Regions from separate parts of the Virgibacillus salarius genome, predicted to be linked through region 2. Evidence: predicted binding sites of a transcription regulator. Region 2 holds the regulator's gene; each other region holds the start of a gene.
The links. Region 2 encodes LexA, which represses DNA repair genes until DNA is damaged. Its sites were predicted from a motif close to CGAACATATGTTCG; they were not measured.

Region 1: ABDZ84_RS18060 (DNA polymerase IV) is a predicted target of LexA. The motif match lies at 1,506-1,519, and genes of this name have one in related genera.
Region 3: recA (recombinase RecA) is a predicted target of LexA. The motif match lies at 1,564-1,577, and genes of this name have one in related genera.

The regions. Positions count from the first base shown of each region.
Region 1 covers NZ_BAAACY010000145.1:109,374-112,663, reverse strand. The annotation lists gene ABDZ84_RS18070 (DUF4166 domain-containing protein) at 1-442, opposite strand, end outside; gene ABDZ84_RS18065 (DoxX-like family protein) at 456-1,358, opposite strand; gene ABDZ84_RS18060 (DNA polymerase IV) at 1,540-2,790, shown strand; partial or broken gene ABDZ84_RS18055 (aldo/keto reductase) at 2,856-3,290, opposite strand, start outside.
Region 2 covers NZ_BAAACY010000017.1:557-3,846, forward strand. The annotation lists gene ABDZ84_RS02840 (CBO0543 family protein) at 1-267, shown strand, start outside; gene ABDZ84_RS02845 (hypothetical protein) at 357-650, opposite strand; gene ABDZ84_RS02850 (hypothetical protein) at 759-932, opposite strand; gene ABDZ84_RS02855 (polysaccharide deacetylase family protein) at 1,115-1,294, opposite strand; gene lexA (transcriptional repressor LexA) at 1,468-2,091, opposite strand; gene ABDZ84_RS02865 (YneB family resolvase-like protein) at 2,374-3,012, shown strand; gene ABDZ84_RS02870 (DUF896 domain-containing protein) at 3,130-3,290, shown strand, end outside.
Region 3 covers NZ_BAAACY010000174.1:20,521-23,810, reverse strand. The annotation lists gene recA (recombinase RecA) at 459-1,496, opposite strand; gene ABDZ84_RS21100 (competence/damage-inducible protein A) at 1,672-2,919, opposite strand; gene pgsA (CDP-diacylglycerol--glycerol-3-phosphate 3-phosphatidyltransferase) at 2,916-3,290, opposite strand, start outside.

The sequences.
Region 1 (3,290 bases), on a different contig from region 2:
CGAGTCTCTGTTTTTTAGAATCAATTCGCAATCCTCCTTCTTTCGTTATTGACAGTGCTAAATCGGAATAAAACTTAGCAGGTTCACCTAGATAATCTTGGATAAGGTTTTGTTCGGAATTTAGATACATACGTGCATTAAAAAAGCGCTTTTTATGATTAAAATAAAATACTCTTTCCCAGTGAACCTGTTCGGTTCCATCGCTTGCTATTATTTGCGAATTTACAATTTCAAATGGAATATTCTTTCCAGATTCAGGAAAGAATAATTTATACTTTTTACCTAGCCAAAAGATAGGAAATAACCACATTGGTCCCCCTCTTACACATTTCATCACTCCCGTTGCTTTAAAGATACTATTTCTTTTAAATTCATATCGTCTTTGTAACATAGGGTGAAGATCATAAAATTGGTTTTCTAATACCTTTTTATAAATAGACATTTGCAACTCCTTCTTACTTACGCTTACAGCTTCTTGCTGTAGGAATATTCTTAGTAGTGTGTAACCCTACGATAGAAACCACTAGCAAAGCCAAATTAAACGTTACGGGATTAAATGGATGAAAGAGCTGATCTGGAGTTGTTAAACTGGCTATGATTCCTAATAACGGAAAAATTGCAATTTGTATTATGTATAACCATCTTCTATTTTCGTAGAATAGCCACATCAACCCAAACATAACTTCTATCGCTCCAGTGATCATAATTAGCACAGATGCTTGTTTTACATTGATTGAAAGTGCCGTTTGTACCATTGATAATTCAACAGGATGTTGGTGTATCAACTTAGCAGCTAATCCATGATAGAGCCAAATAAAGCTAAATAACAAGGTGAATAACCAACTACTAAAGAAACGTAAATACTGTGTTGTTGGCATCTCTCCTTCTTCTATCCACCTTTTTAACACAGCAAAACTGATTGCTGTGGCCCATCCCATCAATGGACGAAAAATGAAAAAATCAAACAGTTTACCTAAGTATCCAAACCTTGTTTTATAGTTATATTTTGTAAGAAACAGTGTAGAATCTTGTTGTGGTATGTATTTCCAATACCCTCCACCTTCCTTAATAATGGATACTGTCTGATCTGAACCAAACTGCAGGGAGGATACCTTAGATCCATCCTTTGTATTGGAGCTTCCGGAACTTCTCCCCCAGCCTTTTATTTGTAAACCAAAGCCAATTCTCGTTTTATACGAGAATTTTTGTTGCTGCTTCACTTCATCCTTTGGTAAATACGAGATAGATGAAAAACGTAAATCCCACTTTTCATGTAAGTCCGGTGTTTGTGTGAATTTCCATATTGTTTCTGTATCCGATTGAATGGGTATTTCTACATAAATTGGTTTGTTCTTCATAGTATCACCTCCTCTTATTCTTCCAATATAACATATATTTTTAGGGAATAATCACAATTATCCGGCAAGCATACGATTCGTTTGATAATAAGTACCTATATGTGCATATATTTCCATTGAATAAAATAGGGCTATCAGCATACAATAAGAACAAACGTTCTTTTTTCGGAGGTGGATTAATATGAACTATGCTTCTTATCCACGCAACGATGTACTTTGCATTGATATGCGCTCCTTTTATGCAAGTGTCGAAGCAATTAAATTAGGAAAAGATCCAATGAAGGTCCTGCTTGCAGTTGTAGGGGATCCGAACCGATCAGGAAGTATTGTACTGGCAGCATCGCCAGCTTTAAAGAAAAAATATGGAATTAGCAATGTCAGCCGCTTTTTTGAGCTACCGGATGATCCAGATTTATATATTGTCCGTGCACATATGGCTGATTACTTATATGTGTCTGCTGAAATAACCAAATTAATTAATCAGTATGTGCCTAAGGAAGCTATTCATCCATACTCTGTTGATGAAGTCTGGGTTACCGTTAATGGATTAACAAAATTGTTTGGCAGTCGTTGGGAAGTGGCAAAACGGATGAAGCACGACATCCTTGAATGCTTTGGAATTACGAGCTCTATTGGTATCGGTGATAATAAATTCCTTGCAAAAGTTGTTATGGATCTTCATGCCAAAAAGCAAGGAATTGCGGAATGCAAATATGAGGATGTCGAAGCAAAGTTATGGTCATTTCCGATAGAAGCAATATGGGGAATTGGCAGTAGAATGAAGAATAATTTAAACAAGATGGGGATTGTCACACTGGGACAGCTTGCACGCTATGATTTAAATCACTTAAAAAAACGTTTTGGGGTGATGGGAGAACAGCTTTATTGGCATGCTTGGGGAATCGATTTAAGCCCAGTCCTCGGTGATTTTGTTAAAACGGAACAAAAGGGATTTGGTCATGGTATTTCCTTACTACGTGATTACTCTATGCAAGAAACAGAAGTTTGTCTACTTGACCTTTGTGAAGAAGTATGTCGTAGAGCTCGCACTGCTAACATGGCTGGTAAAACGATTCATCTAGCAATCGGCTATTCTAAAGCTACAGGAGGTGGTTTTTCCCGTTCTCGCTCTATCCAAATCCCGACAAATGTGACGATGGATGTTTACCATGTTTGTATGGATTTGTTTTTACAGTTTTATGATGGAGTAAGCAGCGTTCGTCGTGCCTATGTTACATTAGATAATTTATATAAAAAACAAGAAACACAGCTCAATTTGTTTGAAGACAGGGCAAAGAAAAATGATATTGGTTATACGATGGACGCTATCCGTGCCAAATATGGTTCTACTTCTATTCTCCGTGCCATCAGTTACACAGACGCTGGAATTACCCTAGAAAGAAGCCAAAAAATTGGTGGTCATTACGCTTAAAACAAACTCCCCTTTTTAAAAAGAGCACCATTTGCTTACAGCAAAAAGTGCTCGGAAACTAACAGCTATGCAAATATATCACTAATTTTTTGTACATCTGCTTGCGAAAGAGAAATCTCAGCAGCTCTTTTATTGCTAAGTACTTGATCAGGACGCTTAGCTCCAGGAATAAGAACATTAACCGAAGGCTGTGTCAAATACCAGGCCAGTACAATATGCACTACCTCTTCGCCATATGCTTCAGCTATCATGTTAACCTGTTTTACTTTCGCAAGATTTTCTTCGAATTTCTCACCTTGAAAATTAGGGTTCTGTGCTCGCAAATCAGTGAAAGTACTATTTATATTATATTTCCCAGCTAATAAACCTGATTCTAATGGAAAATAAGGAATGAACGTAATATTTTCTTTTTCGGTATAAGGAAAATATTTCGTTTCCGCATCACGTTTTAATAGATTATATTCTGCTTGCAGTACGTCAACGTATCCATCTTTATTCGC
Region 2 (3,290 bases):
TTATTATTTCTTCCATATCACTTGGCAATGGCTCCCGTTGCAGTCATGTTTGTTCTACAAATTAAGCCAAACTGGAATCCGTTATTAAAAGGTAGTATTTTTGCTGCAATCGCCGCATTTGGAGGAATGAATTTATTTAATGCAATTGATTTTTATAATCCAAAGGGTTGGTCAACATTCTATGACTTTTTTATCTACTTATTTTTAATTATGATAGCGTATCTTTTTTATAATATGGATAGCTATAAAAAAATAACCGATAAATAATATAAGGATTCAAATTGAGTTTATGAAATATGTATTGTAGAGTTAGTCAAAGATTTAGCGATGAAATCAAGAAGAAAGTCTTCTTAATTTCATCGCTTATTTAACTTTGGCCTGATAAAGTCATCTACATTTTTCATTTTTCGTTTCTCTCGATTTGTTAATTTATCTAGTCTACTAACCGCCTCTTCAAATTCTTCATTGGATATTTGCTTAGAAGCTAATAGTGTACATAGCATAGCATAGGCGATCGGTTTGGTGTCGACATGCACATTTACATCGACATCTGAATTACCGCTATGTTTAACAGCGGATTTATTTGTAATGTGTTGATCTGGAAAACCGTCGTCATATGGTTTTAACGAAAATAGATTAGGTCTCTCCATTAAAAATCACTCACCTTTTAAAGGATAAGTGGGATACATAAGAATATATCCCACTATATTTTTTCTTTTTCTTCTTCTTTCTCCTTGAATCAGCATCAGAGCTGACATCTACATAGGATTCCCACTATTAGAGATTTTTGCAAAGTTAACATTTCGATTCCTCGATTTTAGATCGTTGTCATTATCATTTATAATAACGTCACCACCGAAGTCATCGCCGTTTGCGTCTGTCACACCTGCTACATCATCATTTCTTCCACCACATCTACTATTTTTCCACATATTATTTCCTTCTTTTCATTGATATAATGCTAATATATTCAATGTTCATATATTTGAGATGGCTTGTGTCTTATGATAAACGTTTTATTTTGTCTGATAGCCAATTAAATGCGGTAACAATCATGTTTATGAAGGAAAAAATATGCCTTCTACTCAGAAGGCTATGTATAATAGTCTTGATTTTATGGATAAAAGAGCAATGGATTAAACTGATTAGTACTACCATAGAGGAGTAATTCAAAGACCGTTACCATTTGGTAATTCAATCTTTGAAAATAAGCCAATATGTCCTCTAATGATTCAACTGTTTGACTACGATTTCCACCAGAGTCATCCAGTAAAATAATATCCCCAGGTGTCACATTTGACTTCACATGATTGGCAATTTTTTAGCCCCTGGTCTTCTCCGGTCTTAGGGCGATTCGTGAAATCACCTCGTTTCTGGGTGCAGGAGCTAGACATGGCTCACGCCCATCTTTATCCACATAGACAATTTTATTTCCTAGACTATAAAAAAACTGCCAATTGGCAGTTTTTAATGGATGTTTCTATATAGACCGATAACCTTACCTAGAATCGTTACGTTATCGTAAATAAGTGGTTCCATTGTTGAATTTTCAGGCTGTAAACGAATATGATCCTTTTCTTTAAAGAAACGTTTAACCGTTGCCTCATTTTCATCTGTCATCGCTACAACGATATCACTGTTGATAGCAGTGTTCTGTTGCTTTACTATTACCATGTCTCCATCCAAAATACCGGCTTCTATCATACTTTCACCTTCAATGACAAGTACAAATAAGTTATCATCTGGACTCGCACTATTGGATGGCAATGGAATAAATTCCTCAATATTCTCTACTGCTGTTATTGGAAGACCGGCAGTAACTTTTCCAATGACTGGTGCATAGCGCGCTTCATCTCTAGGTATATTATTATCTTGAGAAAGATCTAATACCTCTATAGCTCTAGGCTTAGTAGGATCTCTGCGAATAAAACCCTTACTTTCTAGCCTGGAAAGATGACCATGAACAGTTGAACTAGATGCTAGTCCAACGGCTTCGGCAATTTCACGTACAGAAGGTGGGTATCCTTTTTTTGTTACTTCATCTTTAATGTAGTCAAGTATCATTTGCTGCCTTTTCGATAGTTTAGTCATGTATTGATCACCTCGCACATAGGATTAATTATAACTAGTTTACCATCGGGTTGTTGGAAATGCAAACGTTCGTTCGAAAAACACCTTGACAAGATCGTATGTTCGTGTAATACTTAAAACAACAAGCGAACAAAAGTTCCTATACTGATAAGGAGGCCTGTTTCAATGTTCCAAAAAATAACAAAAACAGACGCATTCTACCTCATTGCTTTTGCACTAACGCTCGGATTCTTATATTATTCTATTATCACTAGTTAATTATTTTCATAGGGAGATAGTATGTTGAGGGCAATTATTTATTGCAGAGTTAGTACAGATAAGGAAACACAGGAAACGTCACTTGCAAGACAAAAGCATGAATTAATGGAATTAGCAACAAACAATCATTTAACGGTTAGTTGTTGCATCCAAGAACAAGAGAGTGGCTATAAGGTTGATAGAGATGGCATTTTTCAGTTGCTTGATCTGTTTTCTGATGGAGAGGCAGACTGTTTACTCATTCAGGACGAAACTCGTCTAGGTAGAGGTAATACAAAAATAGCGCTGTTCCATCAACTACATAAATTAAACATACCCATCTATACTTCTTACCATGATGGTAAGTTAGAACTATCTGAAGCAGATTCCATGGTTCTTCAAATTGTTGGCATTGTGGAAGAATATCAGCGAAAAATACATAATGCTAAAATAAAAAGAGGTATTCAAAGAGCTATTAAAAACGGCTATAATCCTAGTAACAATTTATCCAATCAAGATAAGGCACCTGGTCGTGAGCGAAAGACTTTTCCTATTGAAGAAGTGGTACGTCTGCGGGAAAACAATCTGACATTCGAAGAGATTGCCACTACATTAAATGGATTAGGTTATTCCGTTTCGAAGGCTACGGTCCATAGAAGGTATCAGGAATTTCAAAATACTTGAATATATGATATGGTAGAGGTAAGATAAAAAGGCAAGAACACTAGTTATGTTCTTGCCTTTTCTATTTTCGTACAACTACAATTTCAAAACTTTCTATATGAAACTGGAGGTTATTAGATGCTATCTAAAGATAAAATAGAACGTATAAATGTATTAGCAAAAAAAGCAAAAGAAGAAGGTCTATCTGCAGTTGAAAAGAAGGAGCAAGAAAAGTTACGTCAAGAGTACTTGCAAAACGTTCGAAGCTCATTTAAAAATCAATTTAAATCGATGACAGT
Region 3 (3,290 bases), on a different contig from region 2:
TCACCTCCTATTGCTATAAAGTTGTACAATTAAATTATTGTCGGCATGTAGCATTTTCAATGCGATAAACAATAAAATATATCATTGAAATGATAAATCTATACAGTATTAATTTTAATTGTGTAGAATGCGAATGTCAAGGAAACGTCACAAGTTGTCGCGATTACTTGTGTAAATAATGGAAATATACTTACTTTAGTTAAGAGATAGTAATATTTTTGTTAATAAGTGCTTTAGACAAACATAACTTCTCACTCAAAATACAAACAATTATTTTATCACTATGGGAATATAATCATCGCAACCTGAAATATATCCGTTTCCGCGGGAGTCTCGCTTATTTTAGGTGCTAAATTATTAATTCTAATCAAAAAAACGAACTATAATCAACTTTAACTAATTATAGCTCGTTTTGATTGTTTCTTATTTACTTTTATCCCAGACTTTTTAATTATTGACTAGACATCTAAACTTTCCTGACCGGCTTCTTCTACTTCTTCCTTTGGCTGATCATCAAGATTATAATGACTGCGAATAGCCTCATGAATTTCCGTCATCACATTCGTATTTTCTTTTAGGAACTGCTTCGCATTCTCTCGACCTTGACCAAGTCTTTCTTCATTATAAGAATACCAAGCACCGCTCTTAAGGACAATATCCAAATCTGATCCAATATCCAATATTTCTCCTTCTTTGGATATACCTTCTCCATACATAATATCTACTTCGGCTTGTTTAAATGGCGGTGCTACTTTATTTTTCACTACCTTAATTCTTGCCTTATTTCCTACCATATCATTGCCTTGTTTTAATGACTCTGCACGACGTACTTCTAATCTAACAGAGGAGTAGAATTTAAGTGCTCTTCCACCAGGTGTTGTTTCAGGATTACCAAACATGACGCCGACCTTTTCACGGATTTGGTTAATAAAAATGGCTGTTGTTTTTGATTTATTAATTGCACCAGAAAGCTTCCTTAAAGCCTGTGACATTAAACGAGCCTGAAGACCAACATGAGAGTCTCCCATTTCACCTTCTATTTCGGCTTTAGGAACTAACGCTGCAACAGAATCGACTACAATAATATCAACGGCACCACTACGAACTAACGCTTCGGCGATTTCTAATGCTTGCTCTCCTGTATCAGGCTGTGAAAGGAGTAATTCTTCAATATTCACTCCTAAAGCACGGGCATAAGTAGGGTCTAATGCGTGTTCTGCATCGATAAACGCAGCTTGTCCACCTTGACGCTGTGCTTCGGCAATAGCATGCAAAGCTACAGTTGTTTTACCAGAGGATTCTGGACCATAAATTTCAACTACTCTCCCTCTCGGATAACCTCCAATACCTAAGGCAACATCTAATGCTAGTGAACCACTCGGTATGGTAGCAATTTTTTGTTCAGCTTGTTCTCCAAGTTTCATAATGGAACCTTTACCGAATTGTTTCTCTATTTGTCTTAACGCCATATCTAAAGCTTGTTTTCTATCACTCAAAGCGTCGTCCTCCTTTAATAATCTACTTACATCATACATGGTTTTCGACCTTTTGCCAAGCAAAAAACGAATAAATGTTCCCTTTTTTAGAGGGGAATAACAAAAGGAAAAAGAATTATAGAATAGATTTCCGCGTAACTATGTAATTATCCATTCAATTATTCTGCTAACTTTATCATTTTAAATGATTGTACAAAAGCTCTAAACCTTTCTGAACAGTTCTTCTTCTTATCGTATCTCGATCTCCTTGAAATTGACATTTCTCTCTTATCGTATGTCCAGCTTGATCATATATAGCAATATATACTGTACCAACAGACTTTCCTTCTGTTTCTGAAGGTCCAGCAACTCCAGTAAACCCAATACCGATGGATGCATTGAGTTTCGTTGCTGCGTTTTTTGCCATTGCTAAAGCACATTCCTTACTAATAGCACCATATTCCTCAATCACCTGAGGTGGTACGCCTAAAACATTTTGTTTTACCTCGTTATTATATGAAACAATGCCTCCACGAAACACGTCAGAAACACCAGGAACAGATGAAAGCTTTCCGGAGAATAGTCCTCCTGTTAGACTTTCAGCAGTTGCTAGTTGTTTGCTATCTTTCCTTAGCAGTTCTACAATTTCCCCTTCTAGCGTGGCTTGATTGACTCCATAAAAATAGTGACCTACTAAATTTAAAATTTTTGATTTGGTTTTATCTAGTAATTCATCTACTTGTTGCTCTGATTCTCCATTAGCTGTTAACCGAATCACGATCCCATCATCCTGGGCTAACGGTGCAATAGTCGGATTTGTCTGGGCTTGAATCATGTCCCGCAGTTCATGTTCTAGCTTGGACTCACCTATTCCTATAAATTTTAATACGACAGATTTTATGATTTCATGCTGACTAACCATTTGCTGAATCGTTGGGAATACATGCTCGATAGCAAGTGATTTCATTTCCCTGGGAACACCAGGTAAAAATATCCATTTCCGACCTTCAAATGTTACCATCATCCCTGGAGCCATCCCTACACTGTTTTTCCAAACATCTGCTGTTTCAAAAACACGAGCCTGCTTTCGATTATTCGGGGTCATCTCAACGTCTTGCTTATGAAAATATGCTTGTATTTTATCCATGGAAGGCTTGTGTTCCACCATCGATAAATTCGATAATGCTTGAAAAGCCTCTCTTGTTAAGTCATCTTCTGTTGGCCCTAACCCACCAGTTACTAAAATAATATCGGATCGCAGATGTGCTTGTCTAAATGCCTCTTCGACGCGGCGTAGGTTATCACCGACGACAACATGGTTATATATGTTAACTCCATACTGAGCAAGTTGCTGCGATAGCCATTGCGCATTCGTATTTGCAATCTGACCGAGCAGTAATTCTGTTCCTACAGCAATAATCTCAGCTTTCACTTTTTTGGTCATTTTGAATCCCTCATTACATGCCAGTTTTTCATGAAATAATCAACCCCAGATAAAATAGTAAAGAACAGGCTAATATACAGCATCCATTGTCCAAATGGAAATCCTATATAGGCAAACGGAAAATTATGCAGTAGTAATACTGCTATAGCAATCATCTGCGTTGCCGTTTTCAATTTACCCATACTCCCAGCTGCTAAAACAATTCCTTCACCAGCAGCAACAAGTCTAAGACCTGTGACTGCAAATTCTCTACTGATAATAATGATAACTACCCATGCTGGAGCTACCCCCATTTCTACCAGTATGATTAATGCTGCTGAAACAAGTAACTTATCTGCAAGCGGATCTAAAAACTTACCTAAATTTGTTAC